DNA from 2 places in the Roseateles sp. PN1 genome. Region 2 is predicted to be linked to the other one. Evidence: riboswitches for the same ligand, from Rfam matches in the RefSeq annotation. Region 2 holds a riboswitch; the other holds the start of a gene.
The links. A riboswitch is a leader RNA that binds a small molecule or an ion and turns the genes downstream of it on or off. The one in region 2 is predicted to bind cobalamin.
Positions count from the first base shown of each region.

Region 1: another riboswitch for cobalamin. It lies ahead of AABB87_RS12900 (TonB-dependent receptor domain-containing protein); the one in region 2 lies ahead of AABB87_RS15770 (energy-coupling factor ABC transporter permease).

Region 1 is NZ_JBCARA010000007.1:157,212-162,162, forward strand. It holds gene AABB87_RS12890 (ABC transporter substrate-binding protein) at 1-427, opposite strand, end outside; gene cobU (bifunctional adenosylcobinamide kinase/adenosylcobinamide-phosphate guanylyltransferase) at 445-1,026, opposite strand; gene AABB87_RS12900 (TonB-dependent receptor domain-containing protein) at 1,184-3,118, opposite strand; cobalamin riboswitch at 3,210-3,464, opposite strand; gene AABB87_RS12905 (hypothetical protein) at 3,461-3,934, opposite strand; gene pth (aminoacyl-tRNA hydrolase) at 3,931-4,656, opposite strand; gene AABB87_RS12915 (DUF1304 domain-containing protein) at 4,738-4,951, shown strand, end outside.
Region 2 is NZ_JBCARA010000010.1:42,697-47,647, reverse strand. It holds gene AABB87_RS15775 (bifunctional diguanylate cyclase/phosphodiesterase) at 1-1,659, shown strand, start outside; cobalamin riboswitch at 1,924-2,171, shown strand; gene AABB87_RS15770 (energy-coupling factor ABC transporter permease) at 2,448-3,116, shown strand; gene cobM (precorrin-4 C(11)-methyltransferase) at 3,113-3,940, shown strand; gene AABB87_RS15760 (sirohydrochlorin chelatase) at 3,937-4,941, shown strand; gene AABB87_RS15755 (precorrin-8X methylmutase) at 4,938-4,951, shown strand, end outside.

The sequences.
Region 1 (4,951 bases), on a different contig from region 2:
TGGTGAGCACGCGCTGCACATCGGCGTAGGACTTGGTTTCCAACGTCACCACGGTCAGGCCCAGGCCGCGCAGGCGATCGCTGACTCGCGAGGAGGGGGCCACGAGCACCAGATCGGGCCGCAGCGCCACGATGGTCTCGACTTGGGTATCGTCCAAGCCGCCCAGCTTGGGCAGCTTGTTCACTTGGGCGGGGTAGTTCGAGTAGCGGTCCACGCCCACCAGGCGATCGCAGGCACCCAGCTCGCAAACCGTTTCGGTCAGCGAGGGCAGCAGGGTGACGATGCGCTGTGGAGGTTTACTCCACTGCGTGGTCTGGCCCTGGTCGTCTTTGATGGCGACGGTGGCTTGGGCTTGCGCGCTCGTATTCAGCAGGCTGAATACGAGTAAAGGCAGGGCGATTAAAAAATTCAAGCGGCGCAATTTCATGGCTTTGATTCCTTGGCTCATTGGCCGCGCTGGGCCGCCACCGGCCGGGTCCAGGGCTGGCCCGCCACCATCAGGGTCAGCTGCGCGCAACGCGCGGCCACCTCCTGATTCAGGCGCCCCAGCTCATCGACATAAAAACGTGCCTCACTCGACATCGGCGAGACACCCCAGCCGACCTCGTTGGACACAAAAATGATGCGGCCGGGCAGCTGGGGCAGGGCCTCAAGCAAGGCCTGCCGTTCCTGTTGCCAGCCGAGCAAGTCCGCCTGGCCCTGCATGGGCATCAACCAGTTGGTCAGCCACAGGGTCAGGCAATCCACCAGAATGAGCCGCTCGGGCGCGGCGTTAGCTTGTAAAGCCGCGGTCAGGGCCAGGGGCTCCTCCCGCGTGCTGAAGCCGGCCGGGCGGTCTTGCTGGTGGCGCTGAATGCGGGCTTGCATCTCCGCATCAAAAGCCAGCGCCGTGGCCAGCACGATGACGCGGTGCTCGGGCGCAGCGGCCAGCCAGTCTTGCGCCAGCGCTTCCGCATGGCGCGACTTGCCGCTGCGTTGGCCGCCGACGATCAGCTGGTGTTGGCCGCTGCTAGTGTGGTGTTTCATGCTGTGTGGCGCTTAAGAAAACCGATGGATTCGCTCTTGTGGCAAGGCGCAAACCGCAGCCATAGCCGTAGCTATGGCGAGGATTTGCAACGCCGTCACGGGAGTGAAGGCGCGGTTTTATGACCCGCTCAGTGTGAAACACCACACTAGCCATGGCTCAGAGCGCCGGGCTGTAACGCAGGCCCAGGAACACGGTGCGCGGCGCCTGCGCATAGTCCAGCGCGGTCTGGTAGTCCTTGCTGAAGGCATTGTCCAGATTGAGCTGAACTTTCAACTCACGCGTCAGCGCATAGGCTGCGTTGAGGTTGAGCAAGGCATAGCCGCCCAGCGGGCGTTTGTTGGCGGCGTCGTCAAAGCGTTGGCCGGAGGCAAACACCGCCGCGCCGAAGTCGAAACCAGCCAGCTGGGTTTGCGCCGAGATCGTGCCGAACTTGCTGGCACGGCGGGCCAGCATATTGCCGGTGGCCAAGTCCTTGGGCGCTTGCAGGTCCAGGCTGGCGCGCCATTGGATGCCGACCAGCTGGGTGCTGGCGGCCAGGCTCAGGCCTTGGAGCTGGGCGCGGGTGACGTTTTGATAGCAACCAAAGCTGCTATTGCAGGTGCCGGCGCCGCCGTAGACGATCAGATTGTTGATGTGGTTGCGGTAGACGGTGGCGCTGGCGTCGCTATCACCCGCGGCGAACTTGATGCCGACTTCCACATTGCGGCCCTTCTCCGGCTCCAGCGCCTTGACGCCAGGGATGCTCAGCTTGGGGCCGTAGTCGCTGAAGCTCTGGTACAGAGTCGGCGCACGGAAGGCATTGCCGACCGAGCCAACCAGGCGCCAGGCCGGGCTGAGCTTGACGCCCAAGGCCAATGTGCCGGTGTTGACGCCGCCGAACTGGCTGTCGTCGTCGTGGCGGGCGTTGACTTGGGCGTCGAAGGCCGCGCCGGTCCACAAATAGCCCAGGGCCAAGCCGGTTTGAGTGCGCTCGGCGCTGCCCACGGTGGCGGCTTGGGTCAGGCCGCTATTGTCCAGCTGGTCTTGCTTGTGCTCGGCCAGGAAGTTGATCTGCTGATGTGCGTCAAGCTGATAGCTACCGTCCAGGGTGGCGGTGCGAATCCGGGTGTCGGTCTTGTAGGGCGATGGGCGGGTCTCGTAACCGGCCTTGGCCTGGGCCACGCTGAGGCGCGTTTGCAGGGCCTGGCTCCATGTCGAGAGCCAGCTCAGGCGTGCCGCGCTTGTGTCTTGCAGGCTATGGTCATCGACCTTGGACTTGAAGGCGTCGTACTGGCCGTCGGTATGGCTTTGCAAGGCCATCAGCTCCAGGCGATGCGCGGTGTTCAGCTGCGCGCCAAGGCGCAGGCTGGCGTTGTGCTTGTTCCAGCCGTCGATGTCGGGGTGGTAGTTGCTGTTTTTTGGGTTGGCGATGGTGTTGAAGCCGTCGCTGCGCTCGCCGCCCACATTGAGGGCGTAGTCGAACACGCCGGCCGTGCCGCTCACCGAGGCACCCAGGCGGGCCGTGCCCAAATTGCCAATGCCGCCGCTCAGCTCAAGGGCCAACTTCTTGGCGCCCTTGCGGGTGAAGATCTGCACCACACCGCCGACGGCGTCGGAGCCGTAGAGCGCGCTGGCCGGGCCTTTCAGCACTTCGATGCGCTCGACTTGCGAGAGCGGGATGGTTTCCCACGGCGCGCCGCCGGTGCTTTGGCTGTCCATGCGCACGCCGTCGATCAACACCAGGGTGTGGCGTGAATCGGCGCCGCGCAGGAAGACCGAGGTGGTCGAGGCCGGGTTGCCGTTGCGAGTGAACTCGACGCAGCCGGCGTTGCGCAGCAGATCTGCCAGGTCGCCGAAGCCTTGGCGGTCGATGTCGGCGCGGGTGATGACGGTCAGGTCGGCGCTGACATCACCGAGGCGTAGCGGTGTGCGCGAGGCGGTCACTACCACCGAGTCAAGCTTGTTGGGGCCGGGGCCGGCTTGTTGGGCCAGGGCCTGGCCGGACAGGCCAGAGAGCGCAGCAGCAGTGGCCAGAGACAGAGGCGCGAAACGGCGCAGGCAGGCAGGGGCGAACGCCAAGCGGGCCGAGGGCCGGAAAGAAGTGGTTTGCATGAAAGAAAACAGGGAACACAGCAAGGGCCAGACGCGCAACTCACCCGCTACGCGTACTGAAATCGATGCATCGATGCAGACATGGCTGCGGCGATCCATCACCTTGTTGGCCGGTATCCGGGCTGGTGAACATACCGCTGAGTCCTTCCCAGCACCTCTTCTTTGCAGAATCGGCGCCAGTGGATTGAGTCCAGGGCTTGAGGCATCTGTCGAAGCATGCCTCGTTCACTTACCGTTGCGGGGACAGCTCAGGTTGGTCTTGCCGCGTGGCGGCTTAACTTCCTGATTCCCGTTTAACTGCACCGCCATGAAGGGCGGTGCGAGCACCAACAGCCTTTGATTCTACTTGCTGCCGGGCACTGTTTTCGCCGGTTTGGCTGGCTTGCCCGCTTTTGGCGCCTTGCGCTTGTCTGGATGCTTGTGCGCAACGGACTTGGGCGCGCTGGCAGTTGGCTCGGCTTGGGCGATGCCCTTGAGCCCATCAATGCCTGCTGGATTGGCATTGCGCTGCAAGTCTTGGGCTTCCTGGCGCAGCCGGGCCTGCTCCATTTGGTCGGCCTGCCGGGCTTGTTGTTGCGCCTGTGCTTTGGCGGCTTGCGTTTGCGCGGCCTGGGGCTGGTCGTAGCTCAGCGGGGAGGGCGCGGTGTCGGGCTTGCCGGGGCAGGGGGAGTCGCGCAATTCGCGTCCCTCCGGCCCGCAGCGATAGAGGCCGGTGGTCTTGATTTGGGTTTGCGCCTGCGCCGTTTGCTGCAGACCCAGTGCCAGCCCGAACAGGGCTAGCAGCGGGCAGAGCAAGAGGCTGGCAAAGCGGTTCACGGGCTGGGTTTGTGATCCTGGGCAGGCCCTGATTCTGCGCTTGCGAGGGGGCTTGTTTCAAGCGCGCCATCCGCAGCTTTGAGGGTGACTCCTAGCTCAGCGGCCTCAGCAGGTTTGGGCGGCTTGGGTGGCTTCGGCCGAGGCGGCTTGGCGTGGATCTTGGTCAGTGCCTTGTCCATCTCGCCCTTAAGCAGCAAGTCCACCGCATCAAGCGATTTCGCGATGCAGTCTTCCACCGCCTGGCGCTCGGCCAGTGGTGGTTTGCGCAGCACATAGTTGGCCACTTCAGCCTTATGGCCGGGGTGACCAATGCCGAGGCGCAAGCGCCAGAAATTGGCGCTGCCCAGCTGGGCCTGCATGTCTTTCAAGCCGTTGTGGCCGCCATTGCCGCCGCCTTGCTTGAACTTCATCTCGCCGGGCAAGAGATCCAGCTCATCGTGGATGGCCAGGATTTCTTCCGGTGCGATCTTGAAGAACCGCGCCAGTGCGGCCACCGACTTGCCGGACAGGTTCATATAGGTCATGGGCTGCAGCAACCAGATCGGTCCGGCTGCGCCGGGCGCGGTGTTGACCCGTGCGACCAGGCCGTAGTAATTGCGCTCCACCTGCAGCGAGGTGCCGAGCTTGCGCGCCAGGGTGTCAATCCACCAGAAACCCGCGTTATGGCGGGTGTCTTCATATTCAGTGCCCGGATTGCCGAGGCCAACAAAGAGTCGAATCATGGGGTGGGATTATCCTTGCGGACTTGTGCCCGCCGCCACGGCCGGCTGCCCGCGCTTGAAAGACGATAGAAGGACGTTTGCATGATTGCTAATTTGCTGCTCGCACTGGTGGCTCTGATCCACATCTACATCGTGGTACTGGAGATGTTTCTGTGGGAGAAGCCACTGGGGCGCAAGGTCTTCCGCACCACGCCCGAATTTGCCGCGGCCTCCAAAGTGCTGGCGGCCAATCAAGGGCTTTACAACGGCTTTCTGGTCGCGGGTTTGATCTGGGGCCTGAGCCTCGGCGCAGTCG
Region 2 (4,951 bases):
TTGGTCACAGTTGTTCAAGCTCTAGAGCACGCATCTCGGTACGACAGAACTGGGCCAGAGGCGCTGAAGATGATCGTCTCGGACCAACTTCGCCTCGTGCCGCAGGTTGACGCGATAAGAGTTACAGATGAGAACGGGTTGGTGCTGAACACCGGGCAAACTGACGATGCTTCTGTGGCAGACCGGGACTATTTTGAGCAAGCGCGCCGTGCTCAAGGGGCGCTGGTGATCTCTGAGCCGCAACAGGGGCGTGTTATCCAGAAATGGGGCATGGTTTTGGCCAGAGCCATAATCTCTGCCGATGGTAAGTTTCTAGGCGTGGTCTATGCGGTCGTCTCTTCAGCGCATTTCGTTGACACCTTTGATGACGTCAAGATTGGACCTCGCGGAACGATTTCACTGCGGTCTGGGACGCTACGACTGATAGCCCGATACACCCCGGAGACCGCAAAACAGGAACTTGGACTCGGGGCTTCCAACATATCCTATGACTTGCGGACCGTTATTTCTCAGTCGCCTAACCGTGGCCTCGTAATTTCGAAGGCAGGCCTGGAAGGCTCCGAAACCGTGTCGGCTTACCAAAGAGTCAGTGGGCATCCCTTGCAGGTTCTTGTTGGAATCGATACTGACCACTATTTCGGGCCGTGGCGCAAGTCAGCTAGCCAGTTGACGGGCATTGGTGTTTTCATTGTCGTCCTTATCGTCACTGTGATTGCATTGTTGGGGCGTCGACAGAAGGAGTTGATTGCGTCGCAAGCGGCCCTCAATCAACTGGCGGCGGAGCAGCACCTCATGCTCGACAACGAATTGGTCGGCATCGCCAAGTTTCACCGCCGAGTGTTCACATGGCACAACCGAGCTTTGGCCGCCATCTTCGGCTACGCGCCCGAGGAACTTGTCGGTCAGTCGGTTCGGCTGCTGTATCTGGATGACTCAGCATATGAGTTGGTTGGTGAGACTTACCCGCGGCTAGCGCTTGGTGAGAGGGCCCGCCTGGAGCTGCCTATGCGGCGCAAAGATGGGAGTACCGTGTGGATCGACCTCAGCGGAGTACAACTGCCTGACGGCCTCTCAATGTGGGTCATGGTTGATATCTCCAGTGTGAGAGCGCGCGAAGTCCAAGCGACACATCTTGCAAAGCACGACTCTCTGACTGGACTCGCCAATCGATCCACGCTAGACGCACTTCTTGGTGCAGCAATTGTTCAGGCGAAGGGTGCAGCGACGCGATTGGCGGTCGTATTCATTGATCTCGACGGATTTAAGGCGATCAATGACGCATGGGGGCATGAGGCAGGTGATCGGCTGCTTGTAGAAGTCTCTCGCCGTATTCAACATTGCATAAGAAGCGGTGATGTCGCGGCTAGGCTGGGCGGCGATGAGTTTGTTGTTCTGCTTTCAGAATTGGAGGGCCCCAGGCAAGTCGAGCAGGTTGTTTCACGGATGCTGGATGCAATTGCAGAACCGGTTCTTTTGGCTTCTGGGCAAAAGGTCAGTGTTGGGGCCAGCGCGGGCGTTTCACTGTTTCCGGACAACGGCACATCCAAAGATTGCTTACTCAACAGCGCTGACCGTGCCATGTACTTTGCAAAACGCAAAGGCAAGGGGCGAATGGAATTCACGTCCGACCAGGCTGAGAGTGTCACCATTTCAAATTGATCGAGGACAGCGTTTCAAGCTGATGCCGGACACTCCGAGAGTGCGCACAACTGACTTTAACCGTGGGCATGCTGACCGACTTTTCGGTCTCGCACGCCCACACCCAGGATTCGCATTCGCCACCCTCGCCAGCCAAAAAACACTTAACGACCTTGGGCTTGCACTTTTATTCATACTTCTCCTTGGGACCCCTTGAAGTTTTCCCAACTTTCTGGGCGTCGTGCAGCCCCCGGAAGTGATTCATGTTGCAAGCTGTGTAAATGCATTACCATTAGGACCGTTGGTGCTTGCTTCGCCTACTCAAGGCGCGCAGTTAAACGGGAATTGGCAAGGTGAGTCTCCGCATGGAGTGTTCTCCGAAAGTCAAGCTGCCCCCGCAACGGTAAGTGGAAGAGTGCGAGCGCAAGCTGCGCCTCAGGCCTGTCGAAGTCCCACTGGATGGCTCAGCCGTCTGGGAAGGGGATAGGTTGATTTCCACGAGCCCGGATACCGGCCAACACAGCGAGTCGTGTGCATGCACGTGCTCATTCTGTGCATGACCTGCGGGGAAGCGGGTCGGCGCGTTTGGTCGGGCTCCATCATGTCCTCAATCATCCAGAACTAGCCCCTGGCTTGTCAGCTTTGCTGACCGGCTGCGCAGCCGCGTTGCTGCGAGTTTCTCATCCCTTTTTTTTTGGATCCATCTTCCCGGGTCTGGCTGCTGCATGGGCGAAGGCCTTGTAAGCGTCGGATTCATTGACAACTGCCGCCTCTTCGTTTTCAAGGGGGGGCGCAAGGAGTTTTGTTCCATGCATATCGAACCCGGCTTGATCGCCCCCGCCAAACTCTTGTTCGCGGCCGTTGCCGCCACCGCTGTCCTGGCTTGTTATGTGCCGCGCCTGCTTAAGCAGCCGGCGCTGGCCTTGCGCACCTTGTTGGCGGCGCTGTTTTTCTCGGTCTTCATGCAGATCTTCCATATGAAGGCGGGTCCGTCGGAGCTGCATTTCCTGGGCGCCATTCCGCTCTACCTGAGCTTTGGTTTTGTGCCCACGCTGCTGGGCCTAGCCCTGGGGCTGCTGCTGCAAGGTCTTGTGTTTGAGCCGCAAGATCTGGTGCATCTGGCCGTCAACTCCCTGTCGCTGATGCTGCCCTTGATGTTGATGCACTACGGTTTGGCTCGCCGTCTCGTGGGCAACAAGGACAAGCCCATCGGCGTGGCCACTTTGGTCAAGCTGGACACCGCGTTTTACAGTGGCGTCGTGGCCATGGTGGGCTTCTGGCTTGCCCTGGGCCAGACTCAAACCGCCTTCGCCGACTGGGCCAGTTTTGCCGTGGCCTATCTGCCCTGGTTGGTTGTTGAGCCTCTGTTCACGCTGGCGATTCTGTGGCTCTTGCGCCCGGCCGGTGCCCTGCGTCGTTATGCCCTGGCCCGTCTGTGCTTTGACTTCAGCTTCACTTCTCGAGCTACCCTGGCGTGAGCGAGCAGGGGGCAAGACCTGGCACCGTCTGGTTTGTTGGTGCCGGCCCGGGCGACCCGGATCTGATCACCGTCAAGGGCCGTGAGCTGATAGCGCGCGCCGGCGCCATTCTGTTCGCCGGTTCCCTGGTCGATGTGGCAGCCACGCGCTGGGCGCCGCCCGGCTGCGAGATCGCCGATTCCAAGGGCATGACGCTCGAGCAGATGTCGGCCTGGCTGATCGAGCGCGCCGCCAGGCATGAAACCGTGTTGCGCCTGCAGACGGGTGATCCAGCTCTGTACGGTGCGCTGATGGAACTGGTTCAGCCCCTGGATGCGGTCGGTGTGCCCTTGCGGGTGGTGCCTGGCGTGTCCTCAGCCATGGCCTCGGCGGCGGCGGCGGTGGAGACTTTCACCTTGCCGGAGCTGACTCAGAGCGTGATCTTCACCCGCGTCGAAGGGCGTACGCCCGTGCCGCCGGGCGAGGATCTGGCGGCCCTGGCCGCGCACCGTTGCACCCTGTGCATCTTTCTTTCCATCACCTTGCTGGGTAAGGTCACGGCCGAGTTGCTTGCCGCCGGCTGGGCCGAGGATGCGCCGATTCTGGTGGTGCACAAAGCCTCCTGGCCGGGTGAGCAGCAGATTGTTCGCGCCACTCTGGCCGATGTGAAGCAGCGCTGCCGCGACGCGGGCATCGTCAGCCAATCCATGATCATCGCGAGCCCCACCCTTGGCTCGCGCCACTGGCCGGAGTTGGCCAAGTCCAAGCTCTATGACTCCAGCTTCACCCACAAATTCCGCCGCGCCTCGGCGCTGCCGCAAACCGCTCAAGAAGAACAAACATGACGACTACAAATCTGCATGGCACGGAAACCGTGCTGCTGGTGGGCCACGGCTCCCGGGAGGCCGGGGCGAACGAGGAAATCGAGCGTTTTGCCGATGCCTGGCGCTCCCGCCAGCCCGGCTGGCGCGTCGAGGTCTGCTTCATCGAGTTCGCACCGGTTATGCTGCACGCCGGCCTGCGGCACGCCGCCCAGGGCGCCCAGCGGGTGCTGGTGCTGCCGCTGATCCTCAACGCGGCCGGCCACGTCAAGATGGACATTCCGCAAGCGATTGACTCGGCTCGCCTGGATTGCCCCGATACACGGTTTCTGTATGCCCCGCATCTGAGCGCCTGCGATCCCATTCTGGCCCTGCTCAAGCGCCGCCTGCGCCAGGCCATGATGAGCTTGGATATGCCCGATCCGCACAGCACCGGCGTCGTGCTGCTGGGCCGCGGCGCCTCGGACCGCCAGGCCAATGGTGATGTGGCCAAGATGGCGCGCTGGCTGCATGAGGAGGGCGACCACGAGTTGGTGGACATCGCCTTCACCGGCATCACCTTCCCGCGCTTGGAGCGAGTGGTGCAGCGCCAGTCCTTGCAGATGATGAGCCAGGTGGTGGTGCTGCCTTACTACCTCTTCAGCGGTACCTTGATCAGTCGCATCCAGCGTCAGGTCGAGCATCTGCGCCAGCAATACCCGCAGATCCGCTTCGCCCTGGGCGACTACTTTGGTGCTGAGAAAGAGATATTCGAGCTGCTGGAACAACGTGCGCAAGACTTGCGCAATGAAGCACCGGCCGCCCTGATGCCTTGCGACGGTTGCAAATACCGCGAGATAGCCATCACCCTGGGCCATGGCGGACACCACCATGGCCAGGAGGTGTATACGCATGATCACAACCATGGGCATTCGCATGACCATGCACACGATCACCCGCACCCGCACCCGCACCCGCACCCGCACCCGCACGCCCACGCCCACGCCCACCCGCATGCCCACCCGCATGAGCATGCCCCGGCATGAGCGCCGTCCT